DNA from 3 places in the Kitasatospora sp. NPDC058492 genome. Region 2 is predicted to be linked to each of the others. Evidence: riboswitches for the same ligand, from Rfam matches in the RefSeq annotation. Region 2 holds a riboswitch; each other region holds the start of a gene.
The links. Region 2 has a riboswitch for cyclic di-AMP ahead of ACFWPI_RS20410 (NlpC/P60 family protein). Riboswitches for the same ligand answer to the same signal wherever they lie in the genome.
Positions count from the first base shown of each region.

Region 1: another riboswitch for cyclic di-AMP. It lies ahead of ACFWPI_RS38045 (transglycosylase family protein); the one in region 2 lies ahead of ACFWPI_RS20410 (NlpC/P60 family protein).
Region 3: another riboswitch for cyclic di-AMP. It lies ahead of ACFWPI_RS16230 (peptidoglycan DD-metalloendopeptidase family protein); the one in region 2 lies ahead of ACFWPI_RS20410 (NlpC/P60 family protein).

Region 1 is NZ_JBHXMU010000105.1:1,447-11,314, reverse strand. It holds gene ACFWPI_RS38050 (cytochrome P450) at 215-1,522, shown strand; cyclic di-AMP (ydaO/yuaA leader) riboswitch at 1,733-1,900, shown strand; gene ACFWPI_RS38045 (transglycosylase family protein) at 1,906-2,823, shown strand; gene eno (phosphopyruvate hydratase) at 3,075-4,361, shown strand; gene ACFWPI_RS38035 (septum formation initiator family protein) at 4,518-5,030, shown strand; gene ACFWPI_RS38030 (DUF501 domain-containing protein) at 5,002-5,670, shown strand; gene ACFWPI_RS38025 (Ppx/GppA phosphatase family protein) at 5,673-6,608, shown strand; gene ACFWPI_RS38020 (NAD(P)/FAD-dependent oxidoreductase) at 7,037-8,404, shown strand; gene ACFWPI_RS38015 (ABC transporter permease) at 8,605-9,868, opposite strand, start outside.
Region 2 is NZ_JBHXMU010000029.1:64,499-74,366, reverse strand. It holds gene ACFWPI_RS20430 (glycosyltransferase family 4 protein) at 1-1,064, opposite strand, end outside; gene ACFWPI_RS20425 (glycosyltransferase 87 family protein) at 1,309-2,724, shown strand; gene ACFWPI_RS20420 (hypothetical protein) at 2,738-3,769, opposite strand; gene ACFWPI_RS20415 (NlpC/P60 family protein) at 3,958-5,004, opposite strand; gene ACFWPI_RS20410 (NlpC/P60 family protein) at 5,232-6,377, opposite strand; cyclic di-AMP (ydaO/yuaA leader) riboswitch at 6,388-6,537, opposite strand; gene ACFWPI_RS20405 (NlpC/P60 family protein) at 6,876-7,910, opposite strand; gene ACFWPI_RS20400 (NYN domain-containing protein) at 8,111-9,454, opposite strand; gene ACFWPI_RS20395 (hypothetical protein) at 9,725-9,868, opposite strand, start outside.
Region 3 is NZ_JBHXMU010000021.1:33,078-42,945, forward strand. It holds gene ACFWPI_RS16205 (HipA family kinase) at 1-97, shown strand, start outside; gene ACFWPI_RS16210 (DUF3037 domain-containing protein) at 94-510, shown strand; gene ACFWPI_RS16215 (MarR family winged helix-turn-helix transcriptional regulator) at 630-1,085, shown strand; gene purB (adenylosuccinate lyase) at 1,235-2,665, shown strand; gene ACFWPI_RS16225 (MFS transporter) at 2,690-4,222, opposite strand; cyclic di-AMP (ydaO/yuaA leader) riboswitch at 4,535-4,717, shown strand; gene ACFWPI_RS16230 (peptidoglycan DD-metalloendopeptidase family protein) at 4,720-5,679, shown strand; gene ACFWPI_RS16235 (DUF2470 domain-containing protein) at 5,964-6,683, opposite strand; gene ACFWPI_RS16240 (MFS transporter) at 6,863-8,077, shown strand; gene ACFWPI_RS16245 (RidA family protein) at 8,190-8,615, opposite strand; gene ACFWPI_RS16250 (IclR family transcriptional regulator) at 8,642-9,391, opposite strand; gene ACFWPI_RS16255 (sugar kinase) at 9,429-9,868, opposite strand, start outside.

The DNA of each region.
Region 1 (9,868 bases), on a different contig from region 2:
GGCAGGTCCTGACCCTCCGCAACAGGGATTACCCCTCAGGTGACCAGGGTCACGCCCGCCGCCCGGCCAAGAGCTGTCCAAGAGCTGTCCACGGACCGTCCACGAGGCGTCCACGGAGCGTTGGCGGGCCGTCCGCCGGGTGTCGACGATCCGGCTCCGCCGGTCGCGGCCGCCGGAGGCGGTGCGGCCCCGACCCACCGGATACGGTCGACGCATGCCAGTGCAGCCCGACCCCGCCGCCCCGCAGCTCTTCACCTGGGAGTTCGCCACCGATCCGTACCCCGCCTACGCCTGGTTGCGCGAGCACGCCCCGGTGCACCGCACGACGCTGCCGAGCGGGGTGGAGGCCTGGTTGGTGACCCGCTACGCGGACGCGCGGCAGGCGCTGGCGGACAGCAGGCTGTCGAAGAACCCGGCGCACCACAGCGAGCAGGCGCACCGCACCGGGCGGGTGGGAATTCCGGGGGAGCGCCAGGCGGACTTGATGACGCATCTGCTGAACATCGACCCGCCGGACCACACCCGGCTGCGCCGGCTGGTGTCGAAGGCGTTCACGCCGCGCCGGGTGGCGGAGTTCGAGCCGCGGGTGCAGCAGCTCACGGACCGGCTGATCGACGGCTTCGCGCAGCGCGGTTCGGCGGACCTGATCCACGAGTTCGCGTTCCCGCTCCCCATCTACGCGATCTGCGACCTGCTGGGCGTGCCGGCCGAGGACCAGGACGACTTCCGGGACTGGGCCGGGATGATGCTGCGACACACGAAGCCGGGCCACGGAGGCGGCCAACGCGGCGGCGTGGGGCGGGCGGTGAAGCGGATGCGGGCGTACCTGCTGGAGCTGATCCACCGCAAGCGGGCGGATCCGGGCGAGGACCTGATCTCGGGCCTGATCCGGGCGAGCGACCACGGCGAGCACCTGAACGAGAACGAGGCCGCCGCGATGGCGTTCATCCTCCTGTTCGCGGGGTTCGAGACGACCGTCAACCTGATCGGCAACGGCACGTACGCGCTGCTGCGCAACCCGGAGCAGCGCAGGCTGCTGCAGGAGTCGGTGGTGCGCGGCGAGACGGCGCTGCTGGACACCGGGATCGAGGAACTCCTGCGCTACGACGGGCCGGTGGAGATGGCGACGTGGCGCTTCGCGACGCGGCCGCTGTCGATCGGCGGGGTGGACATCCCGGTGGGCGATCCGGTGCTGGTGGTGCTGGCCGCGGCGGATCGCGATCCGGCCAGGTTCGCGGACGAGAACACCCTGGACCTGGCCCGCACGGACAATCCGCACCTGGGTTTCGGCCACGGGATCCACTACTGCATCGGCGCCCCGCTGGCCCGCCTGGAGGGGCGGAGCGCACTGACCACGCTGCTTTCCCGGCTGCCGGACCTGCGGCTCGTGGAAAACCCGGAGGACCTGCGCTGGCGGGGCGGCCTGATCATGCGTGGCCTGCGGGAACTCCCGGTCGAATTCACTCCGGAGGCCCGCTCTCCGCACGCGCCGGTCACGCCGGCCGACGCTCCGACACGCTGACGGCGCGTCTCCGGCGGGTCGTGGAGCCGGGTCTGAACCCGCATTAATCCGGACATACCGCCGCCGTTGGTAGGCGATTGACCACGCGCCGTAATTTGTGTGTGATATCGGTGATATGAGCTTGTTATTGGTCTGATGATCTGTCTACTCTCCCTGGAGTTCGCAGCTGCGGACCTCGTGCGCGGAACGCCGAATCCTGCCCGCCGCGTCACGGGAAACCGACCAGACCCTGGGCAGGGGCGGGGGAACCAGGTTTGTTGCCGTTCCCCAACGGCTTGGGGTGAAGCCGCCCGAGCGGAATCGTTTCCGCTTTCGGCGGCCGGGCCACCTCCCGGTCCGAACCCGACAGCTCACCTCGCAGGCGTGCGGAGAGGGACCTCGTCATGCTGTTCGTTGGAACTGGCCGCCACCGTCGTCGCACCCAGACCGAGAAGGCCATCGCCGTCGCCGGTGTGGCCGGCGTCGGACTCGCGATGCCGCTCCTCACCGCCACCGGCGCCTCCGCCGCCCCGGCCTCCACCTGGGACGCCGTCGCCCAGTGCGAGAGCGGCGGCAACTGGAGCATCAACACCGGCAACGGCTTCTCCGGCGGCCTGCAGTTCACGCCCAGCACCTGGAAGGCGTACGGCGGCACCTCCTACGCCCCGCAGGCCAACCAGGCCAGCAAGGCGCAGCAGATCTCGGTCGCCGAGAAGGTGCTGGCCTCGCAGGGCCCGGGCGCCTGGCCCGTCTGCTCCCAGAAGGCCGGTCTGAGCAAGGGCGGCGCCCCGGCCTCCGTGGACACCTCCACGGACGCCAAGCCCGCCAAGCAGTCCGCCGCCAAGCCGACCCAGCAGGCGCAGACCCCGAAGCCCGCCCAGCAGCCGGTCCAGCAGGCCGCCCCGAAGCCGGCCGCCCAGCAGCCCGTCCAGCAGGCCCCGCAGCAGACGCAGCCGCAGACCCAGGGCTTCTCCGGCAAGGCCGGCTGGGACGCCGACGCGAAGGTGTACTGGTACCAGAACAACGGCGCCTGGTACTGGACCAGCCACCAGAGCGTCTACCAGCAGTACGCGGGCCAGCCCGCCGCCCAGCCGCAGTACGCGCCCCGCGCCGCGCAGCCCGCGCAGTCCGCCCCGGCCGCGCAGCCCGCCGCCGCGCAGGGCGGTCACGACTACACCGTCCGGGCCGGCGACACGCTGTCGACGATCGCCGCCGCCCAGGGCGTGTCCGGCGGCTGGCAGTCGGTGTACGACGGCAACCGCGGCACCGTCGGCGGCAACCCCAACCTGATCATGCCCGGCCAGGTGCTGCACCTCGGCTGAGCGGCCCGCGCCCTGCGGGCGAAGGGGGACGGGCGCCGTCCCCCTTCGCCCGCATTCCCCCGTATTCGCCCGCTTCGATCAGGCAAGCAGGTGAACTACTGGTGGGTAGCGGGGCCACACGCTGAGACGGGACCGAGGCCAGCGCGGCCCCGGGGGCCGGGGCGGTTAGGCTCTGGTCGTAACGACTCCGCAATCGTCCCGCCGGCAGCACCCAACGTCAGCCGGACCCTGCTTCCGCAAGGAGATGCCTCGTGCCGTCCATCGATGTCGTCGTAGCCCGTGAGATTCTCGACTCGCGTGGCAACCCCACGGTCGAGGTCGAGGTCGGCCTCGACGACGGCAGCACCGGTCGTGCCGCTGTCCCGTCGGGTGCCTCCACCGGCGCCTTCGAGGCGCTGGAGCTGCGCGACGGTGACAAGAACCGTTACTTCGGCAAGGGCGTGGAGAAGGCCGTCCTGGCCGTCATCGAGCAGATCGGCCCGGAGCTGGTCGGCTACGACGCCACCGAGCAGCGCCTGATCGACCAGGCCATGCTCGACCTGGACGCCACCCCGGACAAGTCCTCGCTCGGCGCCAACGCGATCCTGGGCGTCTCGCTGGCCGTGGCGCACGCCGCCTCCGAGGCCAGCGACCTGCCGCTGTTCCGCTACCTGGGCGGCCCGAACGCGCACGTGCTGCCCGTTCCGATGATGAACATCCTCAACGGCGGTTCGCACGCGGACTCCAACGTCGACATCCAGGAGTTCATGATCGCCCCGATCGGCGCGGAGTCCTTCTCCGAGGCCGTCCGCTGGGGCGTCGAGGTCTACCACACCCTCAAGGGCGTGCTGAAGGAGCGCGGCCTGTCCACCGGCCTCGGCGACGAGGGCGGCTTCGCGCCGAACCTGGACAGCAACCGCGAGGCCCTGGACCTCATCACCGAGGCCATCCAGAAGGCCGGCTACGTGCCCGGCCGCGACATCGCGCTCGCCCTGGACGTCGCCGCGTCCGAGTTCTACGAGGACGGCGCCTACCAGTTCGAGGGCAAGGCCATCTCCGCCGCCGAGCTCATCGAGTACTACGCCGAGCTGGTCGACGCCTACCCGCTGGTCTCCATCGAGGACCCGCTGGACGAGTCGGACTGGGACGGCTGGAAGGCCATGACCGTCAAGCTGGGCGACAAGGTCCAGCTGGTCGGCGACGACCTGTTCGTCACCAACCCGGCCCGCCTGGCCAGGGGCATCGAGACCGGCACCGCCAACGCGCTGCTGGTGAAGGTGAACCAGATCGGCTCGCTGACCGAGACCCTGGACGCCGTCGAGCTGGCCCAGCGCAACGGCTACCGCTGCATGATGTCGCACCGCTCCGGCGAGACCGAGGACGTCACCATCGCCGACCTGGCCGTCGCCACCAACTGCGGCCAGATCAAGACCGGCGCCCCGGCCCGCTCCGAGCGCGTCGCCAAGTACAACCAGCTGCTGCGCATCGAGGAGATCCTCGACGACGCCGCCGAGTACGCCGGCCGCGGCGCCTTCCCGCGCTTCCGTTCCGCGGAGTAGCAAGCACAGCCGCTCCTCGGAGCGGCGAGCACGGTCGCTCCGCCGACCGGTGAGCACGCCTGACCGGTGCCCCGCCGTTCACCCCGTAGGGTGGACGGCGGGGCACCGTCGCGACCAGGAGGGGAACGGGAGATGGCAGGCTGGAGGATCCCGGGCTTGGCGGCCCGGCCTCGCTTCACGAGCCGGGCGACCGTCCTCGTCCTGGTGCTCTGCTCGCTGGTGGCGATCCTCGCCTACCCGACGCGGCAGTTCATCTCCCAGCGCGCCGAGATCTCCGCCCAGCAGGCGAAGGCCGACCGCTCCCGCCAGCAGGTCGAGCAGCTGCGCCGGGAGAAGGCCCGCTGGCAGGACCCCGAGTACGTCAAGGCGCAGGCCCGCGCCCGGCTGCACTACGCGATGCCGGGGGAGACCCCGTACATCGCGGTGGATCCGGCCGGTCCGGCCGCCGCCCGGCCCTCGGCGTCCGCCACCGGTTCCGCTGCCGCCGCCGGCTCGGCCGCCTCCGACGGCGCGTCCGGCGGCTCGGCGCGGGCCGCCAAGCCCTGGTACGCCAGCATCTGGGACTCGGTCGACGCCGCCGACACCACCGACGCCGCCGCCCCGGCCCCCGCCTCCCCCCGTCCGCTCCCACCGTCCCCCGCTGGAGACACCTCCCCCCATGACCACTGAGAACCACCCCGCCGTCTCCGACGCCGACGTCGCCGCCATCGCCGCCCAGCTCGGCCGGGTGCCGCGCGGCCTGCGCGGCGTGGCGCACCGCTGCCCCTGCGGCAACCCGGACGTCGTGGAGACGGCCCCCCGACTGCCGGACGGCACGCCGTTCCCGACGCTGTACTACCTGACCTGCCCCAAGGCCGCCTCGCTGATCGGCACCCTGGAGGCGGACGGCGTGATGAAGGAGCAGACCGCCCGGCTCGCCGAGGACCCGGAGCTGGCCGCCGCCTACCAGAAGGCGCACGAGGACTACATCGCCCGGCGCGACGCCATCGAGGTGCTGGAGGGCTTCCCGAGCGCCGGTGGCATGCCGGACCGGGTGAAGTGCCTGCACGTGCTGGTCGGCCACTCGCTGGCGGCCGGCGAGGGCGTCAACCCGCTCGGCGACGAGGCGATCGGCCTGCTGGAGGACTGGTGGGCCAAGGGCCCCTGCGTCTCCCCGGCCGAGGTCGAGGCCGCCGGTGGGCGGGTCGCCCGCAACCGGGCCAAGGAGCAGGACCACCAGGCCGTGATCGAGGCCAAGCAGCAGAAGGCCGCCGAGCGCGCCGCGAAGAAGCGGGCCGCCGAGGAGTCCGACCCCGGGGAGTCCGCGTGAGCATGACCCGGGTGGCCGCGATCGACTGCGGCACCAACTCGATCCGGCTGCTGGTCGCCGACCTGGACCCGGCCACCGGGGAGATCACCGACCTCGACCGCCGCATGATCATCAACCGGTTGGGCCAGGGCGTGGACCAGACCGGCCGGCTGCACCCGGACGCGCTGGCCCGCACCTTCGCGGCCTGCCGCGAGTACCGGGAGGTCATCGCGGGGTTCGGGGTCGGCCCGGAGCGCACCCGCTTCGTCGCCACCAGCGCCTCGCGGGACGCCGAGAACAGCGACGAGTACGTCGAGGGCGTGCGCGCGATCCTGGGCGTCGAGCCCGAGGTGGTGAGCGGCGAGGAGGAGGCGCACCTGTCCTTCGTGGGTGCCACCAAGGAGCTGACCGGCGGCCAGTTCCCGGCGCCGTACCTGGTGTTCGACCTCGGCGGCGGTTCGACCGAGTTCGTGCTGGGCGGTGCGGACGTGCAGGCGGCGCGCTCGGTGGACATCGGCTGCGTCCGGCTCACCGAGCGGCACTTCGGTGGCGCCGAGCTGCCCTCGCCGGAGCAGATCGAGACGGCCCGGGCGCACGTGCGGGCCGAGCTGGACAAGGCCGAGGAGGTCGTCCCGCTGCGCGGCGCGGCCACCCTGGTGGGCCTGGCCGGGACGGTCACCACGGTGTCCGCGATCGCCCAGGACCTGCCGGCCTACGACTCGGCGGCGATCCACCACTCGCGGATCGGCCGGGAGCGGGTCGCCGGGATCGCCCGTGAGCTGCTGGGTGCCACCCACGCCGAGCGCGCGGCCATCCCGTCGATGCACCCGGGCCGGGTGGACGTGATCGCGGCCGGCGCGCTGGAGCTGCTGGAGATCATGGAGCGGACGGGCGCGGCCGAGGTGGTCGTGAGCGAGCACGACATCCTGGACGGCATCGCCTGGAGTATGGCCTCCTGACCTCCTGCGGGCCTTACCCGACCGGCCCCGGCACCCCTTTCGGGGGTCCGGGGCCGGGGCGCGCCCGGACCGGTGCGGGAAAGTTCGTGAATTTCTTCACATGGCGATCCAGTCATTCGTCGCACCCGCTCGCCCGCTACGTCCGAAATGTGGGACCGAAGGTCTGCTCGCCGTGACGACCCCTGGATCGCAGGTCAAGCCTCGGTTGAGGTTTGAAAATCGAAATCACGAGCGGGAACCCGGGCGCCGTACGGATCGTTGCTGCTCAGCAGGGTGGTATTCCGGCGTGCGCCCACGAGGGGGCGCCCAAGGCCGTGAGCCGGCGCGCTGGGCCCGGATTTGCGGCCGCGCAGTGTAGCACGGGGTGTCCAGAAGCTTGTGACCGGGCTCACGAAGGCTGCTCCGGACGGTGCTGGATACTTTCGGATATGAGCACCACGGAGCGTCCTCGCATCCTCATTGTCGGCGGTGGTTACGTCGGCCTGTATGCCGCGATGCGCATCCTCAAGAAGATGCGTTACGGCGAAGCGACCGTCACGGTCGTGGACCCGCGGTCGTACATGACGTACCTGCCCTTCCTCCCCGAGGCGGCCGGCGGCAACGTCGCGCCCCGCAACCTCGTCGCGCCGCTGCGCAGCGCCCTCAAGAAGGCGGAGGTGCTCACCGGTGCGGTCACCGGTGTGGACCACGCCCGCAAGGTCGCCACCATCCAGCCCGCGGCCGGCGACAGCTACGAGCTGCCCTTCGAGTACCTGGTCGTCGCGACCGGCTCGGTCTCCCGCACCTTCCCGATCCCGGGTCTGGCGGAGCACGGCATCGGCATGAAGACGGTGGAGGAGGCCATCAGCCTCCGCAACCACGTCATGGCCCAGCTCGACAAGGCCGAGTCCACCGCCGACGAGGAGGTCCGCCGCAAGGCCCTGACCTTCGTCGTCATCGGCGGCGGCTTCGCCGGTGTCGAGACGATCGCCGAGGTCGAGGACATGGCGCGCGACGCCGCCAAGATCTACAAGACCGTCAGCCGTGACGACATGCGCTTCGTCCTGGTGGAGGCGGCCAACCGCATCCTCCCGGAGATGGGCCCGGACCTCGGTCTGTGGACCAAGGAGAAGCTCGAGGAGCGGAAGATCGAGGTCTACATCGAGACCTCGATGGACTCCTGCGTCGACCAGCACGTGGTGCTGAAGAACGGCCTGGAGATGGACGCCTCCACCATCGTGTGGACGGCCGGCGTGAAGCCGAACCCGGTGCTGGCCAACTTCGGCCTGCCGCTGGGCCCGCGCGGCCACGTCGACACCGCGCCGACCCTCCAGGTCCAGGGCTTCGACTACGTCTGGTCCGCCGGCGACAACGCCCAGGTCCCGGACCTCGCCTCCGGCGAGGGCGCCTGGTGCCCGCCGAACGCGCAGCACGCCGTGCGCCAGGCCGCCGTCCTCGGTGACAACGTCATCTCGGGCATGCGGGGCTTCCCGCAGAAGAACTACGAGCACAAGAACCTCGGTGCGGTCGCCGGCCTGGGCCTGCACAAGGGCGTCGCGATCCTCTTCGGCAAGGTCAAGCTGAAGGGCCGCCTGGCCTGGTGGTTCCACCGCGCGTACCACGGCGCCATGGTCCCGACCATGAACCGCAAGGTCCGGGTCTTCACCGACTGGACGCTGGCCATGTTCCTGAAGCGCGAGATGGTCGGCCTCTCCCAGATGGAGCAGCCGCGCCTGCCGATCCAGGAGGTCACGGCGCCCACGAAGCCCGTGGAGGCCGCCAAGCCGGCCGCCGAGAAGGAACTCGCCAGCAAGTAAGCGACTGCGACCCCGGTGTGGGAGCACCGGGGTATGAGTCGGAGGCCCTCCGCCCGGCAGTGTCGCCGGACCACGACCTCCGTGGTGCTCAGCCGGCCGTGCGACCGGGCGGAGTACAGAAGTAGAAGGGCCCCTGCCGAAACCCTCCGGCAGGGGCCCTTTCTCGTCGTCCGCCCGCTGGGCGGGCCCGTGAGGGGCGGTCAGTCGGTCTTGATGCTCTCCAGGATGTCCAGCTTGGACGCCCGGCGGGCGGGCCAGATCGCGGCGACCAGGCCGACCACCCCGGCCAGGGCCAGGAACAGCGCCAGCTGGCCGAACGGCAGGACGGTGGTCAGGCCGCTCAGGCTGGACTTCAGGGTGCCGTTGATCGCCCAGGCGATGAAGCAGCCGAGCAGCAGGCCGATGCCGGCGCCGAACAGCGAGATCACCACGGACTCCAGGCGGACCATCCGCTTGATGCCCCGGCGGTCCAGGCCGATCGCCCGCAGCATCCCGATCTCGCGCTTGCGCTCGAAGACCGACATCGCCAGCGTGTTGATCACGCCCAGGATCGCGACCAGCACGGACATCGCCAGCAGGCCGTACATCAGGTTCAGCGCGAAGGTGATGGTCTGGCTGAAGTCGTCGCGGACGTCCTGCTTGGACTTGACGTCGATCACCGGGTTGGCGCCGGTGGCGTCCTTGAGGGACTGCTTGAGCGCGGAGGTGGCGCCGTCCTTGCCCTTGACCAGGACGTCGGTGATGTAGGGCTTCGCCTCGTGCTTGGCGACCTCGCTGTTGGCCAGCAGGACCGAGCCGAGCATGCCGCCCTTCTCGTACACGCCGCCGACGGTGAGCTGGCCGGTGGACTGGTCCGGGTAGGAGACCGCCATCGTCGAGCCGGCGGTGACGTGGAGCTTCGTGGCGAGCTCCTGGTCCACCAGGACCTTGCCCTGGCCGAGGGCGGCGGTGGCGCCGCTGGTCAGCTTGACCTCGGCGAGCTGGTCGAAGGAGCCGGCGTCCATGCCGGTGATCGTCACGCCGGTGCCGTCGAGCTCCCACCTGGCGGTCGTCACCGCGGAGGAGGCGGCCACCCCGGGGGCCTTGGCGATCTCACCGGGCACCTGCTCGGACAGGCTCATGTGGTTGGCGCCCGAGACCATGTAGTCGGACTTCATCGAGCTGGTGACGGCCTTGTCGATCGCGCCGCCGACCGAGGCACCGATCACGGTGAGGCCGCTGACCAGGGTCAGGCCGATGGTGAGCGCGGCGGCGGTGGACGCGGTGCGGCGCGGGTTGCGGACCGCGTTCTGCTGGGCGAGCTTGCCCGGGGTGCCGCCGAGCCCGCGCAGCAGCGGGCCGATCAGCGCGACCACCGGGCGGGAGAGCAGCGGCAGCAGGACGAACACGCCGATCAGGGCGAGCAGGGCGCCGAGGCCGACCGGCAGGCGGCCGCTGTCGTTGCCGGTGGAGGCGCCGAAGCCG
Region 2 (9,868 bases):
CCGGCCTCGCCCAGCCGCCGCCGCAGCTCCTCGTCGCCCAGCAGCCGGACGATCCGCTCGGCGGCCGCGGCGGCCGAGCCGCCCGGCACCACGTACCCGGTCTCGCCCTCCAGCACCGCGTCCGGCGCGCCGCCGGAGTCGCCCGCGACCACCGGCAGACCGGTCGCCGAGGCCTCCAGGTAGACGATGCCCAGGCCCTCGACGTCCAGCCCCCCGCGCCTGGTCCGGCAGGGCATCGCGAAGACGTCCCCGGCCCCGTAGTGGGCGGGCAGCTCCTCCCACGGCACCGAGCCGGTGAAGCGCACCGAGGCCCGGACTCCCCTGGCGTCGGCCAGCTTCTCCAGGTCCGCCCGGTACGGGCCGCCGCCGACGATCAGCAGCACGGCGTCCGGCACGTCGGCGAGGATCTGCGGCATCGCCTCGATCAGCGTGTCCTGCCCCTTGCGCGGCACCAGCCGGGAGACGCAGACCACCACCGGCCGGTCCGCCAGCCCGAGCCGTCGACGCACCTCGGCGCCCCCCGAGCCCGGGTGGAAGGTCGTCTCGTCCACGCCCGGCGGCAGCTGCACCATCCGGGCCGCGGCCTGCGGCCCGACCGCGCCCGCGATCCGGGACCGGGTGTACTCCCCCAGGTAGGTCAGCACGTCGGTGCCCGCGCCGATCCGCCGCAGCAGCTGCCGGGCGGCCGGCAGCTGGGCCCAGGCGGCCTCGTGCCCGTGGGTCATGCCGAGCAGCCGCGCCGCACCGGCCCGACGCAGCGCGGGCGCCATCAGCCCGAGCGGGGCGGCGGCGCCGAACCAGACCGAGTCGCACTTCTCCGCCCGCAGGATCTCGGCGGCCCGCCGGGTGACCCGCGGTGTGGGAACCATCACCTTCGTCCGGTCCCGGATCACCGGGAACGGCTGCTCGGCGTCGAAGCGGGCCACCTCGGTGCCGTCCCGCCAGGTCGAGGCGTACACCACGATGCTCCCGGCGGGCTGACGTACAGCCATGTTGTGCACGAAGGCCTGGATGCCGCCGGGGCGGGGCGGGAAGTCGTTGGTGACGATCAAGGTTCGGTGCATTCAGGCCACGGCTCGCTTGTCGGGGGGTGCGCGGTGTACCGCTGGGTGATCCGTACGATAGGTCAACACCATGACCCGCCGGGAACGGATCCGCGCACGGCAACCGTTTCACCCCCGGGTCAGTCCTAGAACCTAGGCGGCCGGTGGCGGCCCGGCCCAGCGTGCCGTGCCCGCCCCTCCGACCGCCCGGGCGTCCGTCGCGCGGCGCCTCCGGTGGGACGTCCGAGACGAACGAGGGAGCGCAGTGGAGTTGGCCCCGGCCACCGAGTCCGGTACACCCAGCGGCGCCGCCGGCCCCGGCCCGACGCCGGCCGCCCGGCAGGAGCCGGCCCGTGCCCCCGGCCGCCCGTTCGGGGCGCTCGCCGCACTCGGCGCCACCTGGCTGGCCACCCGGACGGTGCTGGTGCTGCTGATGACCGGCGTGGTCAAGGGGCTCGGCGGGGACATCACCGCCGACGTCTGGATGATCTACCACGCCTGGTACGGCGTCCTGCAGACCGGCACCTTCCCGTTCGACGACGTGACCTGGCAGTACCCGCCCGGCGCGGCCCTGGTGATCCTGCTGCCGGGCCTGCTGCCCTGGTCGTACCTGGTCTCCTTCTGGGTGATCTGCGGGATCGCCGACGTCGCCGCCACCGCCCTGCTGGTCCGCACCGGACTGCGCCGGGGCCGGGCACTGACCGGCGCCTGGATGTGGGTGGTGGCCGTGCCGCTGCTCGGCCCGATGGTCTACAACCGGCTGGACATCATCGTCACCGCGATCGCCCTGGCCGGCCTGCTGGCGCTGATCCGCCGCCCGGCGATCGGCGGGATGCTGCTCGGCCTGGGCGGGATCATCAAGATCTGGCCGCTGCTCGCCCTGATCGGCACCCCCTCCGGCCGCCGCACCCGCCGCGCCTGGACGCTGGCCGCGGCCACCGCCGTCTCGGTGGGCTTCCTGCTCGCGGCCGGGATGAACGGCGCCTTCGGCTTCCTCGCCTTCCAGAAGGAGCGCGGCATCGAGGTGGAGTCGCTCGGCGCGCTGCCGCTGCACTTCGCCCGGCTCGCGGACGCCTGGGACGGCAAGGTCACCATGAACTACGGCTCCCCGGAGATGCTCGGGCCGTGGGTCCCCGTGATCAGCAAGGTGATGATGGCCGGCACCGTGCTGGGCTTCGCCTGGCTGCTGCTCTGGCGCTTCACCGCCAAGCGCCGCAACGCGGCCACCATGTACGACGCGGCGCTCAGCGCGCTGCTCATCTTCACCGTCACCAGCCGGGTGATCAGCCCGCAGTACCTGGTCTGGCTGATCGGCGTCGCCGCGGTCTGCCTGACCGTGCGCGGCAGCAGCCAGCGGCCGGTGGCCCTGCTGATCCTGCTCGCCTGCCCGCTGACGCTGGCCGAGTTCCCGCTGATGTTCAGCCGGATCCTCGCCAGCGAGCCCTGGGGCGTCACCGTGCTCAGCCTGCGCAACCTGCTGCTGCTGGCCGCCACCGTGCTCTCCTGCATCCGGCTCTGGCGTGCCACCCGCGGCCCGGCACAGCTCCCGGCGACGGTGGTGCTGGCCAAGCCCGAGGCGGTGCCCGCCGGCGCCTACCCGGTGCGCCCCGGCATCGCCTACGAGCAGGACCTGCTGGACGGCATCGACCGGCCCGGCACCCCGGCCAGGCAGCGGCGCTGAACGACGCGCGCCTTCAACTGCGCAGCGCGGCCACCTCGGCCAGCCAGAGCCGGGTGAACTCGGCCAGGCCGACGCCCGGTCCGGCCCGGAGCAGCCGGTCGAGCCGGCGGTCCCGGTCCTCCCCCTGCCCGTCGGCCGCGCCGACCGCCCGGTAGAACGCCACGAGCCGCTCGGGCCCGTAGCGCCGGGCGATCAGCTCGCAGGCGAGCCAGGCCTGCTCGTAGGCCTGGGCGATGCCGTCGGCGCCCGCGGTGAAGTCCCGGTCGGCGGGCAGCGCGGCGGGCAGCCGGCCGGCGGCGACGTCCCGGGCCAGCTCGGGGGCGATCTGCTGCGGGCGCCGGCCGGAGCCCCGGTAGGCGGTCCAGTCGGCGACGCCCTCGGAGAGCCAGAGCGGTGTCCAGGCCCGGGTGTCGGCCCTGGTCGCGACGTGGGTGGCCTCGTGGGTGACGACCACCTGCCGGCCGAAGTCGCTGAGCCGCCCGAACGTCCCGGGGTTGACCAGCACCCGGTCGGCGGGGGTGTGCCAGGGCGCGCCGGGGGCGGCCGAGGTGACCGCCGCCATGCCCGTCCAGCCCGCCGGGTCGACCTCCAGCAGCCGGGCGAACTGCTCTGCGGTGGCGGGCACTTCGAGCAGCAGGCGGCCCGCCCAGCCGGTGCCCCAGGCCTCGCTCACGGCGGGCACGGCCCGGTCCGCCACCGCGACCAGGCCGGCCGGGTCGGGTCCGTCGGCCAGGCCCAGCACCAGGCAGTGCGCGCCCGCCGCGGACCGGGCGGAGCCGAGGTCCCAGAGCGCCGGGGGCCCGCTCGCGCTCTCCTCCCGGTCGACCCGCCAGCTGCCGCCGGCCCGGACCAGGTCGATCCGGCGCGGGTACACCACCGGGTAGTCGTCGTACCCGGTGATCCGGACCGCCAGGTCGGCGGCGGCCGTGAGCCGCTCCGACCCGGCGTCCGCGCCGAGCACCAGGTTGCGGTAGCCGGCCTCGATCGCCGCCGGTCCGGACCAGGAGGGCAGCGCCCGGGCCCGCGCGTCCAGCAGCGCGGCCACCTCGGCCCGCCGGTCCGCCGCCCACCGGCCCGACGCCCGCCCGGCCGCCGAGGGGGCCGCCGGGGCGGCCGGCGGCAGCGACAGCTGGGCCAGCCCGCCGGCCGCGAGCAGCAGCGCACCGCGCCGGGACAGCGTCCGGCGGGCGCCGCCTATCGGGTGGGGGGCGTCGGGGTCGGACGGTGCCGGGCTCAGAGCCGGACCACCCCCGCGACCGGCATCGCGTTGACGCTCTCGTAGCGGACCCTGGCGCCCGGGTAGGGGGCGTGCACGATCACCCCGCCGCCGGCGTACATCCCGACGTGGTGCATGTCCCGGTAGAAGATCACCAGGTCTCCCGGCCGCGCTTCGGAGAGGCTGACCCGCTGCCCGGCGTACGCCTGGGCCTGCGAGGTACGCGGCAGGGTCACTCCGGCCTGCCGCCAGCTGTAGTACATCAGACCGGAGCAGTCGAAGGCGCGGGGCCCGGTGGATCCGTAGAGGTAGGGCGAGCCGATCATCCGCACCGCGGCGGCCAGTGCGGCCGCCCCGCGCTCGGAGGCGGGCGGGGCCGTGCCGAGGTCCAGCCGGTCGGTGCCCCGGGTGGCGCGCTGCTCGGCCTCCTGGGCGTCCTGGGCGGCCATCCGGGCCCGCTCGGCGACGCCCAGGCTGTTCAGCAGCCGCTGGGCCTTGGTGAGCCGCTGCTGGATCTGCTGCTTGCTGTCGGCGAGCGAGCGGCGGGCCTGGTCGAGTTCGGCGAGCTTGCCGGCGGTCTCGGTGCGGCGCTGGTCGAGCCGGCGCTGGCGGGTGGCCAGTTCGTGCAGGGTCTCCTGCTGCCGCTCGGCGGCCTGGTCGAGGGTGCGGGCCCGGGACAGGTAGCCCTCCGGGTCGGTGGAGAGCATCAGCTGGACGGTCTGGGCCATGCCGCCGCCGCGGTACTCGGCGCCGGCCACGGTGGCGAGGTCGCCGCGCAACTGGTTGAGCTGGTCCTGGGCGACGGCGATCTCGCCCTGGAGGACGGTCGTCTCGCCCTGGAGGCGCTGCTGCGTCTCCAGGGCGGCGTTGTACTTCTCGGACGCCTGCTCGGCCTCGCCGTAGAGCTGTTCCACCTGCGCCTTGACGTCCTTGCGGGTGGGCGTGTCCGGCGCGGCGGGGGCGGCCTGGGCGCTGCCGCCCGCCGTCACGCCCAGGGCGGTGGTGGCGGCCGCGGTCAGCACCAGCGCACGGGCGAGCAGTTGGGGACGACGGTGCACGGGCATGGCGGCAGCGGCTCCGATCCGGCGGTGGGGCCCCGCCGCCGCACCAACGCGGGCGGCCCTGGAAGCGGAGTCCGGTGGCAGACGTTAGCGAGTCCGGGCAACCGAGTCCAAACCCCTGCCAACCCGAATATTTGACCCGTAATCGGACATCAGTCCGAGGCGCCGGAAAAGCCGCAGGCCCGGCCTTCCGTGGTGGAAGGCCGGGCCTGGGAGGGCCTGCGCGGGGATCAGACCCGCACGATGGAGGTCAGCGGCATGTTGCCGACCGCCTCGTAGCGGACCGACGCACCGGGCTTGGGCGCGTGCAGCACCTGGCCGTTGCCGGCGTAGATGCCGACGTGGTGGGCGTCCCCGTAGAAGATCAGCAGGTCGCCGGGCTGGGCCTGGGAGAGGTCGGTGCCGATCCGGGTACCGGCGTGGGCCTGCTCCTGCGAGGTGCGCGGCAGCGCCACGTCGACCTGGTTGAACGCCCAGACCATCAGGCCCGAGCAGTCGAAGGAGCCGGGGCCGGAGGCGCCGTAGACGTACGGGCTGCCGATCTTGGAGGCGGCGATGGACAGCGCCGCGGCGCCGCGCGAGCTGCCGGCGCTCGGCTTGGTGACCGGCGCGGCGGGGGCCTGCGACGCGCTCAGGTCGGTGCGGCTGTTGTCGCGGGAGGAGCGGTCGGCGGCCTGCTGGGCCGCCGCCTGCTGCTGGGCGGCCTTCGCGGCGGCGTCGGCCTTCGCCTTGGCCTCGGCGGCGGCCTTCTCCTCGGCCGCGCGGATCGCCTGGCGCTCCTGCTCGGACAGGGTGTTGAAGAGGTCCTGCGCGGCCTTGAGCTTGCCCTGGACCTCGTCCTTGGCGCTCTTCAGCTGCTGGGTGGTGGTCTCCATCTCGGCGAGCTTGCCCTGGGCCTCGGAGCGCACCTGGTCGAGCTTGCGCTGCTCGTCCTGGAGCTGCTTGAGCTGGCCCTTCTGGGTGCCGCCGGCCTGGTTCAGCGTGTCGGCCTGGCTCAGGAAGGTGTCCGGGCTGGCGGAGAACATCAGCTGGACGGTCTGCGATATGCCGCCGTTGCGGTACTGCTCGCCGGCGATCTCGGCCAGGCCGCCCTGAAGGTCGGTCACCTGCCCCTGCTGCCGCGCCACCTGGTCCTGGAGGTCGGTGACCTGCTTCTGCAGCTGCTGCTGCTTCTCCTGGGCGGCGTTGAGCTTCTCGGTCGCGACCTCGGCCTGCTCGTTGAGCTGGTCGACCTGCTCCTTGACCTGGTCCTTGGTCGGCTGCGGGTCGGCGTGGGCGCCGGACTGCGCGGACAGCGCGACGGCCGCGGCGGCGAAGCCGGTCATGATCGAGACCCGGGTGCGACTAGCGGGCTTGGGACGACGATGGGACGCCACGAAGGCGGACTCCTTCTTCCTACGCCGTCTACCGGGTGAGCTGACGGGTTCGGGCCGGAAGCGTGCCCTACGACGCCTCACGGCCGTTCCACCGGCCGACCTGGCGCCGATTCACCCCGGAGGAACGTGGTTCCCCGGCTCCGTTCGACAGCACCCCCGACTGCTGGGCTCCCCGTCGGGCAGGCACTGGGCCCGCCCCGCTGCGTCACGAACTCGACGGAAACCACCGCCGTCACCCTGGCTGGGCGATCGGGAGTGCGGTGGTTCGGGGCACGACCCTAGTAACTGAACCGTGATCCGTTCAAATCCTTGTCAGAAAAAAGACGGAAGAAGACCAAAGTTCTTTTGTGAATATGACACATAGTGATCACCGCCGTACGCAAAGCTGATCAGTCTTCACCGGGGACTCGCGCGGCGGACAAAACCCGAACGCCACCCCCGGCCGGAGGGTGGCGTGGATCACAGGCCCGGACGGGGCCCTTCGGGCGTGTCGGACCGTCAGACCCGGCGGATCGTGTTGATCGGCATCGCGTCGACCTTCATCACCTTCACCACGTCGCCGGTGTGCGGCGCGTGCACCACCATGCCGTTGCCGATGTACATCCCGACGTGGTGCCGGTCGGGGCCGTAGATGACCAGGTCGCCCGGCTGGGCCTGGTCCAGCGTGACCTTGGTGCCGACGTTGCCCTGCTCCTGCGAGGTACGCGGCAGCGAGACGCCGGCCTGGCCGTACGCCCAGACCATCAGGCCCGAGCAGTCGAAGGTGGTCGAGCCGGTGGCGCCCCACACGTACGGCGAGCCCTGCTTGCTCATCGCCTTGGCGACGGCCACGCCCGCGTAGCCGCCGGCCTGCGGGAGGCTGCCGAGGTCGGCGCGGTCGCTGCCGCGCGAGGCGCGGTCGTCCTGCTGCTGCTGGGCCCGCAGCGCGGCGCGGTCGGAGGCGCTGAGCGAGTTCAGCAGGTCCTGCGCGGCCTTGAGCTTCTGGTTGACGTCCGTCTTGGCCTGGTTCAGGTCCTTGGTGGTGGAGTCGAGCGAGGCCAGGACGGCGGCGGCCTCGGACTTCTCCTGGTCCAGCCGGCGCTGCTGGTCCAGCAGCCCCTTGAGCGCCTCGGACTCGCTGGCACTGGCCTGCTGGGCGCTGGACGCCTTCTCCAGGTAGCCGGACGGGTCCGAGGAGAGCATCAGCTGGACGGACGGGTCGATGCCGCCGGTGCGGTACTGCTCGCCCGCCACGCCGGCCAGGCCGGTCTGGAGCTGGGTCATCTCGTCCTGGCTGCGGGCCACCTTGTCCTGCAGCTGGTCGGACTGCTTGCGGAGCTGGTCGGCCCGCTCCTTGGCGCCGTTGTACTTCTCCGCCGCCTGCTCCTGGTCCTGCTGGAGCTGGTCGATCTGCGCCTTGACGTCGCTCTTGCTGGGCTGGGGCGCGGCGTGCGCGGCGACCTGCGCGGAGAGGGCGACCGCGGTCGCCGCGGCAGCGGTGAGCACGGAGACCCGGGCGCGGCTCGGCTGCTTGGGACGGCGGTGGGAGGCCAAGGGAATTGCTCCTTCTTCCATCGGCCTCACCCGATCAGGTGAGAATCCGGAAAATAGGTTTGACGCCACACCCTAGGGAAGATCCACGGGTTTTGCCACTCCCCCGAAGGCGTGAACTCCACTTCCCCCGCAGGCTTCACCGGATGTGCACACCGCCGCAAACCGGGCGCTGACCAGGCGTCATTCCGTCGCGGCAGCCGTCAGGGCCGCGCCAGCCGGTTCAGCAGCAGAACGGAGGCCACGGGGCGCGCGCCCGCCTTCCGCACGCCCTCCGCGACCTCCCGGTCGGTGGACACCACCACCACCGGACGCCCCTGCGGCTCGGCCCGCACCAGACGGCGGATCAGCTCGTCCGCGGTCTCGCCGGTCCGGCTGAACCGCACCCGCACCCCCCGCGGTGGCGCCATGATCACCGGAACGTCCAGGTCCTGCCCGTCGAACACGCAGGTGACCTCCGCCTGCGTGCGCTGGGCCAGCATCGCCAGCCCGCCCAGCAGCCGGATCCGCTGCTGCTCCAGCGGCAGCGTCGGATAGCCCGTCTTGGTCACGTTGTAGCCGTCCACCACCAGGTGCACCTGCGGGATCGCCAGCAACTGGTCCAGCAGCGCCGGATCGTCGTCGGCCAGACCGCGCCGGGCCACGTCGTGCGGCGAGGCCGCCCCCGGCACCACCGCCTCCACCAGGTCCCCCGGCCGGATCTGGGAGACCGGCAGCGCCAGCTCCCGCTGGAGCCCCTGCGCCGACTGCAGCACCGTGTCCAGCAGCAGCCGCAGCCGCATGTCCTCGACGCTGCGGCCCTCGCGGGCCGACCGGCGGCCCTGCTCGGCCGCCGTCTCCAGCTCGCCGACCCGGTGCCGCAGCCGCCGCGCCTCGGACTCCGCGGCGCCGCGCTCGGCAGCCGCCTGCGCCCTCGCGGCCTCCAGCTCGGCGGTCAGCCGCCTGGTCTCGGCCTGCGCCCGGCGGGTGTCGCTCTCCAGCGAGCGCACCTTCTTCCGCAGCGACTCGGCCTCCCGGCGGACGTCCTCGGACTCCGCACGCTGCCGCTCCAGGTCCGCCCGGGCGGCGGACCGCAGCTCGGCGAGCTCCGCCTGCAGCTTCTCCACCAGCCGGGTGGCCTCGGCGGCCGCGCCCTCGGCGCCGGCCCGCTCGGCCTCCTCCCCGGCCTCGGCCACCAGCCGGCTCCAGCCGGCCGACCGCACCAGGTAGGCGGCGGCCGCGACGTCCATCGGATCGGCGGCGCCCGGGACGCTGCCCGACTCCAACGCCTTCACCAGGTCCGGCTGGCCCAGCCTCAGCCGCTCCGCTATCCGCACCCGGAACGCCGGCTCCGACTCCAGCGCCGCGGCCAGCGCCGTGGCCGCGTACTTGGCCCGCCGGGCCGGGGTGAACTTGACGTACTGGCGCAGGCTCTGCGGGAGCTCGCCGGGCGGCAGCCCGCCGAGCGCGTCCGAGGCCAGGCCGACCACGCGCCGGCGCACGCCCTCGGGCAGCGGCCGGTCCAGCTTCTCGGCAGCACGCTCCGCCACCGCCTCGCCGGAGCCCACCGCCTCATCGGAACCCGCCGCCTCGCCGACGGCCGCGGGCCCGGACGGGGCCGCGTCGGCGGCCTGCGCCTGCGCGGCGGCAGCAGGCTGAAGCCCCTGCGCTTCGGCGGGCTCCCTCGCTGCGTCCACCACGTCCTCGGCTCCGATCCTGGTCCTACGGGGTCACGGCCCGCGGCCGCCGCCCTGTCGTCACGCTCCGTGCGTCCTGTCTGTATTGTCCCAGCGCGGCGGGCAGGCGCGCCGCGCACCCGCCCCCCGCGCCGTCGGGCGTCAACCCTGCTCGGCGGAGGCCTCCGCGCTCTCGGCGCCCGGACGGGCCACCAGCTCGACCTGGTCCACGGCGTTGCACCAGCGGCAGCGCACCGACTCGATCGTCTCGCTCAGCACCTCGGTCTCCTCGACCTTGGACTCGCC
Region 3 (9,868 bases), on a different contig from region 2:
CTTCGACTCGCCCGAGGCGGTGCGCGCCGCGTACCGCGCCCAGCTGACCGGCCGACTGGCCGGTCCGCGCGACTGGCTGCCGGAGGTGCCCGCATGACCGAGCCGAGGACGCCCGCGCTGCCGGCCGCCGTCGAACTGCACGACTACGAGTACGCCGTGATCCGCGCGGTGCCGCGGGTGGAACGCGGCGAGTGCGTCAACGTCGGGGTGCTGCTGTACTGCCGGCAGAACGGGTACCTGGCCGCGCGCACGCACCTGGACCAGGCCCGGCTGCTGGCGCTCGACCCGGTGGCGGACGTGAACGGGGTGCGGCGGGCGCTGCACGGGATCGAGGCGGTGTGCGCCGGGGGCCCGCAGGCCGGTCCGGCGGCGGGGGACAGCCCGGGGCAGCGGTTCCGCTGGCTGACCGCTCCTCGCAGCGCGATCGTCCAGCCGGGGCCGGTGCACACCGGGCTGACCGCGGACCCGGAGCCGGAGCTGCGGCACCTGTTCGATCAGCTGGTGCTCTAAGCTCTGTCGACCGGCCGGAAGCTCTGTCGACCGGCCGGTGCTGCAGTTCTGGTCAAGCCGTCGACGGTTGCCGTGGTCAAAGCTTGAGTTGCTGAAGCACTCGGCCGTACGCTGACCCCATGGGTTCGACAGCGACGACGACCGTACCGACCAACGCCGAGTTGATGGAGGCGTTGGCCGCCGTCGGCGCCGCGTATTTCCAGGACTTCGCGGCGGCCGCGGCCCGGCACGGGCTCTCCTCCTCGCAGGCCAAGGCGCTCGGCGCGGTACAGGAGCCGGTGCCGATGCGGGCGCTGGCCGGACGGCTGGGCTGTGACGCCTCCAACGTCACCGGGATCGTGGACCGGCTGGAGACGCTGCGCCTGGCCCACCGGGAGGCCGCCGCCGGCGACCGCCGGGTGAAGATCGTCGTGATCACGGACGAGGGCCGGGAGATCCTGAACCGCATCCGCGGCGAGATGGCCCGCACCCACCAGGCGTTCGAGGCGATGACCGACGAGCAGCGGATCGCGCTGCACTCTATCTGCGGGCAGGTCCTGCCGGTGCTGGCCGGCCGGGCCGGCGCCGCGCAGTAAGCCGCGCAGTGAGCCGCCCGGTAACGGACCGCGCCGCGCCCGGCGGGAGCCGTCGGGCGGGCCCGGCCGGAGCCGTCCGCTCCGGCCCGGGCCGTAGCCGCCCGATGCGCCGACGTTCCGGCTGACCTCGGCTGTTAGGCTTGCGAAGCGTGAGCGCGAAGCCCCAGATCCCCAATGTCCTGGCCTCCCGGTACGCCTCGGCGACCCTGGCCCAGCTGTGGTCCCCCGAGCACAAGGTGGTCCTTGAGCGCCACCTGTGGCTCGCCGTCCTGAAGGCCCAGCAGGACCTCGGTGTCGAGGTACCGGCGAACGCCGTCGCCGACTACGAGCGGGTGATCGACCAGGTCGACCTCGGCTCGATCGCCGCCCGTGAGCGGGTCACCCGCCACGACGTGAAGGCCCGCATCGAGGAGTTCAGCGAACTCGCCGGCCACGAGCAGATCCACAAGGGCATGACCTCCCGGGATCTGACCGAGAACGTCGAGCAGCTGCAGATCCGCCAGTCGCTGGAGCACGTGCGCGACCGTACGGTGGCCGTGCTGGTCCGGCTGGCCCGCCTGGCCGCCCAGCACTCCGAGCTGGTCATGGCCGGCCGCTCGCACAACGTGGCCGCGCAGGCCACCACCCTGGGCAAGCGCTTCGCGTCGATCACCGACGAGCTGCTGGTCGCCTTCCGCCGCCTGGAGGAGCTGATCGCCCGCTACCCGCTGCGCGGGATCAAGGGCCCGGTCGGTACCGCCCAGGACATGCTGGACCTGCTCGGTGGCGACACCGACAAGCTCGCCGAGCTGGAGCGCCGGGTCGCCGGGCACCTCGGCTTCGACAACGTGTTCATCAGCGTCGGCCAGGTCTACCCGCGCTCGCTGGACTTCGAGGTGCTCACCGCCCTCGTCCAGCTGGCCGCCGCGCCGTCCAGCCTGGCCAAGACCATCCGTCTGATGGCCGGCCACGAGCTGGTGACGGAGGGCTTCAAGGAGGGCCAGGTCGGCTCCTCGGCGATGCCGCACAAGATGAACACCCGCTCCTGCGAGCGCGTCAACGGCCTGGCCGTCATCCTGCGCGGCTACGCCTCGATGACCGGCGAGCTGGCCGGCGACCAGTGGAACGAGGGTGACGTCTCCTGCTCGGTGGTGCGCCGGGTCGCGCTGCCGGACGCCTTCTTCGCCTTCGACGGCCTGCTGGAGACCTTCCTGACCGTCCTCGACGAGTTCGGCGCCTTCCCCGCCGTGATCGAGGCCGAGCTGGACCGCTACCTGCCGTTCCTCGCCACCACCAAGGTGCTGATGGGCGCGGTGCGCGCGGGCGTCGGCCGGGAGACCGGGCACGAGGTCATCAAGGAGCACGCCGTCGCCTCCGCGCTGGCGATGCGTGCGGGCGCCCGCGAGAACGAGCTGCTGGACCGGTTGGCCGCCGACGAGCGGATCCCGCTGGACCGGGCCGGGCTGGACGCGCTGCTGGCCGACCGGCTCTCCTTCACCGGTGCGGCCGGCGCCCAGGTCGCCGAGGTGGTCCGCCAGGTGGAGGCCGTCGCCGCCGCCTACCCGGAGGCCGCCAAGTACGCGCCGGCCGACATTCTCTGACGGGCAGTACTTCCTGACGATTCGTCAGCCGGCTGAGGGCCCTGCCGCCGATCCGGTGGCGGGGCCCTCGTCCGTGTGGACGTGGCCCGGGTCGAGTGGTGGGGTGGTGCCGCAGGCCCACTCGCAGTCCGGCTCGGCCACCGGGCGGTCCACCGGCGCGAGCACGTTGCCGCGGACGGTGGCGAAGGCCGTCAGCCCGCCGGTGACCAGCAGCCCGGCGCAGATCAGCATCGCGGTGCGGAAGGCGGAGTCCACCGCGGACGGCACCCGGTAGGCGTCGCCGCTCAGCCCGGCGAGCGAGGGCAGCGCGGCGACCGCGAGCAGCCCGGCCGCGCGGGCGGCGGCGTTGTTGACGCCGCTGGCGATGCCCGCGTGCCGGACCTCGACGGCGGCCAGCACCGTCGCCGTCAGCGGCGCGACCAGCAGGGTCATCCCGCAGCCCAGCACCGTGACGGCGGGCAGCACGTCCGCCCAGTAGGAGGAGCCGGGGCCGGTGCGCAGCATCAGCAGCACCCCGGCGGCGCACAGCAGCGGACCGACGGTGAGCGGGATCCGGGGGCCGATCCGCTTGCCCAGCCGCCCGGCGCGCGCCGACAGGGTCAGCATCAGCACGGTGATCGGGACCAGGGCGAGGCCGGAGACCAGCGGGGAGAAGCCGGAGACGATCTGCAACTGCACCACCAGCAGGAAGAACACCCCGCTGAACGCCGCGTAGACGCAGAGGGTGACCAGGTTGACGGCGGTGAACAGCCGGGAGGAGAAGAGGCCGAGCGGCAGCATCGGCTCGGCGGCGCGGCGCTCGACCGCGATGAAGGCCGCGCCGAGCAGCAGGCCGATCGCGCCGGTGAGCCAGACCGCGGGGGACAGGCCCTCTCCGGCGGCGGTCAGCGCGTAGGTGATCGCGCCGAGGGCGAGCGCGGCGAGCAGCGCGCCGAGCACGTCGAAGCGGCCGACGGCGCTCTCGTTCCGGCTCTCGGGGACGAACCGGGAGGTGACCGCGACCACGGCGGCCGCGAGCGGCAGGTTCAGCAGGAAGATCCACCGCCAGCCGGGGCCGTCCACCAGCCAGCCGCCGAGGAAGGGGCCGACCGCGGCCGACACCCCGCCGAGGCCCGACCACAGGCCGACCGCCGCCGAGCGGTCGTCCGGGTGGAAGACGGCTTGCAGCATGGCGAGCGAGCCGGGGGTGAGCAGCGCCCCGCCGATGCCCTGGACGGCGCGGGCGGCGATCAGCACGTGGATGGTGGGGGCGGCGGCGCAGGCCGCGGAGGCGGCGGCGAACCAGAGCACGCCGATCAGGAAGACCCGGCGCCGGCCGTACCGGTCGCCGAGCGCGCCGCCGAGCAGGATCAGTCCGGCCAGGGTGAGCAGATAGGCGTTGAGCGTCCACTGCAGGGACGCGAGGGAGGCGCCGAGATCGGTGCCGATGCGGGGCAGCGCGACGTTCACCACGGTGCCGTCGAGCATCGCCATGCTGGAGCCGAGCACCGTCGCGAGGAGGACCCAGCGTCCCCGCGAGGTGCCCAGGCGCAGTGTTCCTGCTTCGGAGGTGGCCACGGGCCGATCCTGCGCCCGTGGGGCGTACGTGACAAGGGTCACCGGGGGGTGTGTCGGTGGGTGCGCGGTGCGTGAGCGGGTGGGTGCGCAGCGGTGGCGGAATCGGCGCAGCGTCGTGGATCAGTGGCGCCGGGTGAATGGATTGTGCACGTACGGTGCAGCCGATCATTCGGAGGGTCACCGCAGCTCGGGGGGTTGTTGCCGGTTCAAGTGATCGACATTGCTTCACCCGAACGGATGGGTTTTAGTTCAGCGACCGCCCGGCCAGTCCGGACGGATCCACCGGGTGGAACGCCGAATCCTGCCGCTGCCCGGTGGCTCGCACCGAACTCTGTACGGCAGGAGCGGGGGACCCACAGGTAAGTCGCCGGACCGGAAACGGCACGCTTTCGCGTACCCGGATCCAGGGCCGGCTAGGGGTGAAGCCGCATGTGCGGCCGGGCAACTCCAGCCCGAACCCGACAGCTCACCTCGCAGGCGTCGGAGAGGAAAATTCCATGCCTGCACAGGCTCGTCGTATCGCCCTGCCCCGCGCCGCCCGCATCGGGATCGCCACCGCCGTCACCGGTGTCTCCTTCGCCCTGCCGCTCGTCACCGCGATGAGCGCCCAGGCCTACCCCGCGCCGGCCGCCGCCGTCACCGCCGCCCCGGCCGCCGCTCCCGCCGACCAGGCCCAGGCCCCGTCGCAGGAGAGCTACCGCGTCGTCAGCGGCGACACCCTGTCCCGGATCGCCGACGCCCAGCACGTCGAGGGCGGCTGGCAGGCGCTGTACGACCACAACCGCGAGGTCGTCGGCGGCAACCCGGACCTGATCTTCCCCGGTCAGCAGCTCGTGATCGCCGGCCCGGCCGCCCCGGCCAAGCCCGCCGCCCCGGCGAAGCCCGCCCAGCCGTCCGCCCAGGACGCCGCGCCGGCCACCACCGCCGCCAAGCCGCAGGCCCAGCTGGAGGTCCGGACCGAGGCGGCCAAGCCGTCCGCCCAGCTCCAGACCCAGCTGCAGACCGCCGCGCCGACCACCGCGGTCACCGCCGTGCCGGTCGCCGCCGCCTCGGCCTTCGTCGCCCCGCTGGCCAGCCCGAAGCTGGGCACCGCCTACGGCGTGGCCGGCTCGATGTGGGCCTCCGGCCACCACACCGGCCAGGACTTCGTCGCCTCCACCGGCACCCCGCTGCGCGCCGTCGGCAACGGCGTCGTGGTGAAGGCCGGCAACGGCGGCGCCTACGGCAACGAGGTCGAGATCAAGCTCGCCGACGGCCACTTCGCCGAGTACGCGCACCTCTCCTCGATCGGTGTGAAGATCGGTCAGGCCGTCAAGGCCGGACAGCAGATCGGCCTCTCCGGCGCGACCGGCAACGTGACCGGCCCGCACCTGCACTTCGAGATCCGCAACGGCTCGGAGTACGGCTCGGACATCAACCCGGTCGCCTACCTGCGGGCCCACGGCGTCGCGCTCTGACCCGTGCCGGATGCACCGGATGCACCGGATGCACCGGATGTGTCGGATGCGTCGGGTGAGGAACCACCGCTGCTACGGGGCGAATCGACCACCCGGGATGGTCATGTCGGGTGACCGCTCGACCGGGTGATCGCCGCAGCAGTGGACATGGGCGCGGGACACGCCCAGGCCGGCCCGGCTCGCGAGACTTCTCTCACGAGCCGGGCCGGCCGCTGTCGTTTCCGGACCTTTTCGGGTGCCCTCGGGGCAAGTTGACGATACGTCAGGCGCGTTGGTGGGCCGGTTCAGATCCGGTGGGCGGGCAGCCCGTGCTGGGCGGCGGTCAGCAGCTCGTGCATCCGCTGCCCGAAGTCCTCGGTGTCGGCGGCCGGTTCGGGGAAGACCAGGCGGACGTCGCGGTGGCCGTGCGGGTGGTCCAGGCGCAGGACCAGGCCGTGGCGGTCCAGGGCGAGCGGGCGGACCTCCGGGTGCTGGGCGAGCAGGTCCGGGTCGAGCAGCCGGGTGAGGACGGCGAGGGCGTCGGCGTGGTCGTCGGCGAGGTGGGTGAGCATGGCGGCCTCGTAGCGGGCCAGCGGGTCGGGTGCGGCGTGGGCGAGGTCGCCGGCGGTGAGTGCGCCGGTGCCGTACGGGGTGGAGAGGACGGCGTGGGCGACGTCCACGCGCAGGTGGACGCTGAGGCCGTCGTCGGCGAGGTGGGCCAGGTGCAGTCGGCCGGCCAGGGTGAGGCGGGCGCGGATCCGGTCGCGGACGGCGACGGGGGAGATGTCGGTGACGTCCAGGACGACGGCGAGTCCGTCGGTGGCGCGGGCGGCGGCGGTGGCGAGCGGGTCGCCCAGCGGGGCGCGCAGGCGCAGCCGGGAGCCGTGGACGGAGACCGGGGTGTCGAGGTCGTGGTGCTCGCCGCAGGCGCGGACGGTGAGCGAGGAGGTCGCGCTGAGCAGGCTCTGGACCCGCTCGGCGGTGGTGGGTTCGGGCACCTCGGCGTCGCCGGCGGGCAGGCTCATGACGGACCTCCAGTTAGTTAGGTGAGCCTAACCTAATCTCCGCTCGGGGGTGTGGCAAGTGGCGTGGTCGGGGTCGCTGCCGTCGGGGATAGAAAGCGCTTGCAAGTACCTGCGAATGTCTCGTATTGTCGACGCTGGTAGTTGCATGCGCAACGGTTCTCTCTGGAAAGCGGTCCCTCATGCCCCTCGCGCTCCTGGCGCTGGCGATCAGCGCCTTCGGTATCGGCACCACCGAGTTCGTGATCATGGGCCTGCTGCCCGAGGTCGCCGGCGACTTCTCGGTCGCCATCCCCACCGCCGGTCTGCTGATCTCCGGCTACGCGCTCGGCGTCGTGGTCGGCGGCCCGCTGCTCACCATCCTCGGCACCCGCGCCCCCCGCAAGGGCATGCTGCTGACGCTGATGGGCCTGTTCGTGGTGGGCAACCTGATCGCGGCCGTCGCCCCCGCCTTCGGGCTGCTGATGGTCGGGCGGATCGTCAGCGCCTTCGCGCACGGCGCGTTCTTCGGCATCGGCTCGGTCGTCGCCGCCGACCTGGTCGCCCCGCACAAGCGGGCCGGCGCCATCGCCCTGATGTTCACCGGCCTCACCGCCGCCAACGTGCTGGGCGTCCCGATGGGCACCCTGCTCGGCCAGCACTTCGGCTGGCGCTCCACGTTCTACGTCGTCGCCGGGCTCGGCCTGCTCGGCCTCGCCGGAATCGCGGCGCTGGTGCCCGTCCAGCCGCGGACCGGCGCCGCCCGTCTCGGCCCCGAACTGGCCGTCTTCCGGACCCTGCGGCTCTGGCTCGCGCTCGCCATGACCGTGCTCGGCTGGGGCGGCATCTTCGCGATGTTCACCTACATCACGCCGATGATGACCGAACTGGCGGGCTTCGCCCCGAGCAGCGTCACCTGGCTGCTCTTCCTGTTCGGCGTCGGCCTGTTCGTCGGCAACCTGCTGGGCGGCTGGTTCGCCGACCGCGCGCTGATGCGCAGCCTCACCGTGATCCTCGCGGTGCTCGCGGTGCTGCTGTTCGCCTTCACCTTCGCCGCGCACAGCAAGCCGGCCGCGATCGTCCTCATCCCGCTGATCGGGCTGTTCGGCTTCGCGACCGTCGCGCCGCTGCAGAAACGGGTCATGGACCAGGCGGCGGGCGCGCCGACGCTGGCCTCGGCCGCCAACATCGCCGCGTTCAACCTGGGCAACGCGCTGGCCGCCTGGCTCGGCGGACTGGTCATCTCCGGCGGCCTCGGCTACGACGCGCCGAACTGGGTGGGCGGGCTGCTCACCGCGGTCGCCCTCGGGGTGACGGTGTTCGCGGCGGCGCTGGACCGGCGCGGCGCGGCGGGCGAGGGGCGGGTCGTGGCGCGCTCGGGTGCCCCGGCCGAGCAGGGTGTGCCCGTGGGGCGGTGAGCTCCGGCCGAGCAGGGCGTGCCCGCGGGGAGGTGAACGAGGGGACGGCACAGGGCCCGGACGCCTGGCGTGCGTCCGGGCCCTTGCGGTGGTCGGGCTGCTCGACGGTGTTTCAGGCGACGACGGCCTGGGCGTCGATCTCGACCAGCATCGGCTCCTGCGGCAGCTCGACGAAGATCGTGGTGCGGCAGGGCTTCACGCCGCCGGGCTTGATGTTCTCGTCGATGAACTCGGCGTACACCTCGTTCATCAGCGGGAAGTCCGCCCGCTTGGTGAGGTAGACCCGGAACATCACCACGTCCTCGATGGTGGCGCCGCCGGCCTCGACGATCGCCTTGACGTTCTCCAGCGTGCGCCGGGTCTGCGCCTTCACGTCGCCGTGGTACAGGTACTCGCCGGTCGCCGGGTCCTGCGGGCCCTGGCCGGAGACCTGGAGGATCGGGCCCTTGCGGACGCCCTGGGAGAACATCCAGGCGGGGGCGGGGGCGCCGTCGGTGCGGATCTCGGTCTTGCCGTTGGTCGGGTGCTGCTCGTTCATGAGGTTCCTTACGGTCTGACGGTTGATCAGTTGTGGTCCGGGCGACCGCAGTCGGCCGAGATGGCGCGGGTGGTGGCGAGCAGCTGCGGGAGGAGGTCCAGCACCTGCTCGTAGGGGAGGACGACGTCCGGGACGGAGATGGACGCGGCGGCGACGACCCGGCCGCTGGCGTCCCGGATCGGGGCGGCCACGCAGTTGATGAACGCCTCGTGCTCGGCGTGGTCCTGCGCCCAGCCCTGGACGGCGACCTTCTCCAGCTCGGCGAGCAGCGCCTCGGGCGTGCTGAGGGTGCGCGGGGTGTGCGGGGTGAAGTCGATCCCGGCGGCCACCCGGCGGCGTTCGGGCAGCGGCAGGTCGGCGAGCAGCACCTTGGAGACGGCGGCGCTGTGCAGGGCGGCGCGCAGGCCGATCCGGGAGTACATCCTGACCGGGTGCCGGGAGTCGAACTTGTCGATGTAGACGACCTCGCCGCCCTCGTACGCGGCCAGGTGCACGGTCTGGCCGGTGGTGGCGTTCAGCTCGGCCAGGTGCGGGGCGGCGATCCGGCGGACGCCGCGCTGTTCCAGGGCGAGGCCGGAGAGGGCGAACAGGCCGGCGCCCAGGTGGTAGCGGTAGGCGGCGTCACGGTAGACGAACCGTTCCTCCTCCAGGCTCTGGAGCAGTCGGAGCACGGTCGTCTTGTGGACGCCGAGCACCTCGGCCAGCTGGTCGAGGGAGCGCTCGCCCTCGCCGAGTTCGGCGAGCAGGCGCAGGGCGCGGGTGACGGTCTGGCTCATCGTGCTCCGCCGGGGTCGTTCGGGCTCGGGTTGGTGCTCATTGTGCCCGGGCCCGCCGGGTGTCGCGGGACCGGTCCGCGGGGACGGCCGGGCCGGTGATGCCCTCCACCGAGACCCGGGTGGCGGCCCAGTCGGCGGGCGAGGCGTCGAGCAGCGCGGCCACCACGGCGGCGGGCGGCAGTTCGGCCTGGTCGCCGTGGGCGGTCAGCGCGCAGGCGGCGCTCAGGTGGCCGAGCCGCAGCCGGCGGCGCTGGTCCAAACCGCGGACGGTGCCGGCCAGGTAGCCGGCGGCGAAGGCGTCGCCCGCGCCGGTGGCCTCGACCACCTCGACGGCCAGGGCCGGTTCGCTCACCGACGTGCCGTCCCGCTCCAGGGCGGTGACCAGCCGGGCGGCGTCCTTGACCACCACGGTGGCCGGGGAGGCGAAGCGGCGGCGCAGCGCGACCGGCTCCCCGGTGCCGAACGCGGCCTCGGCCT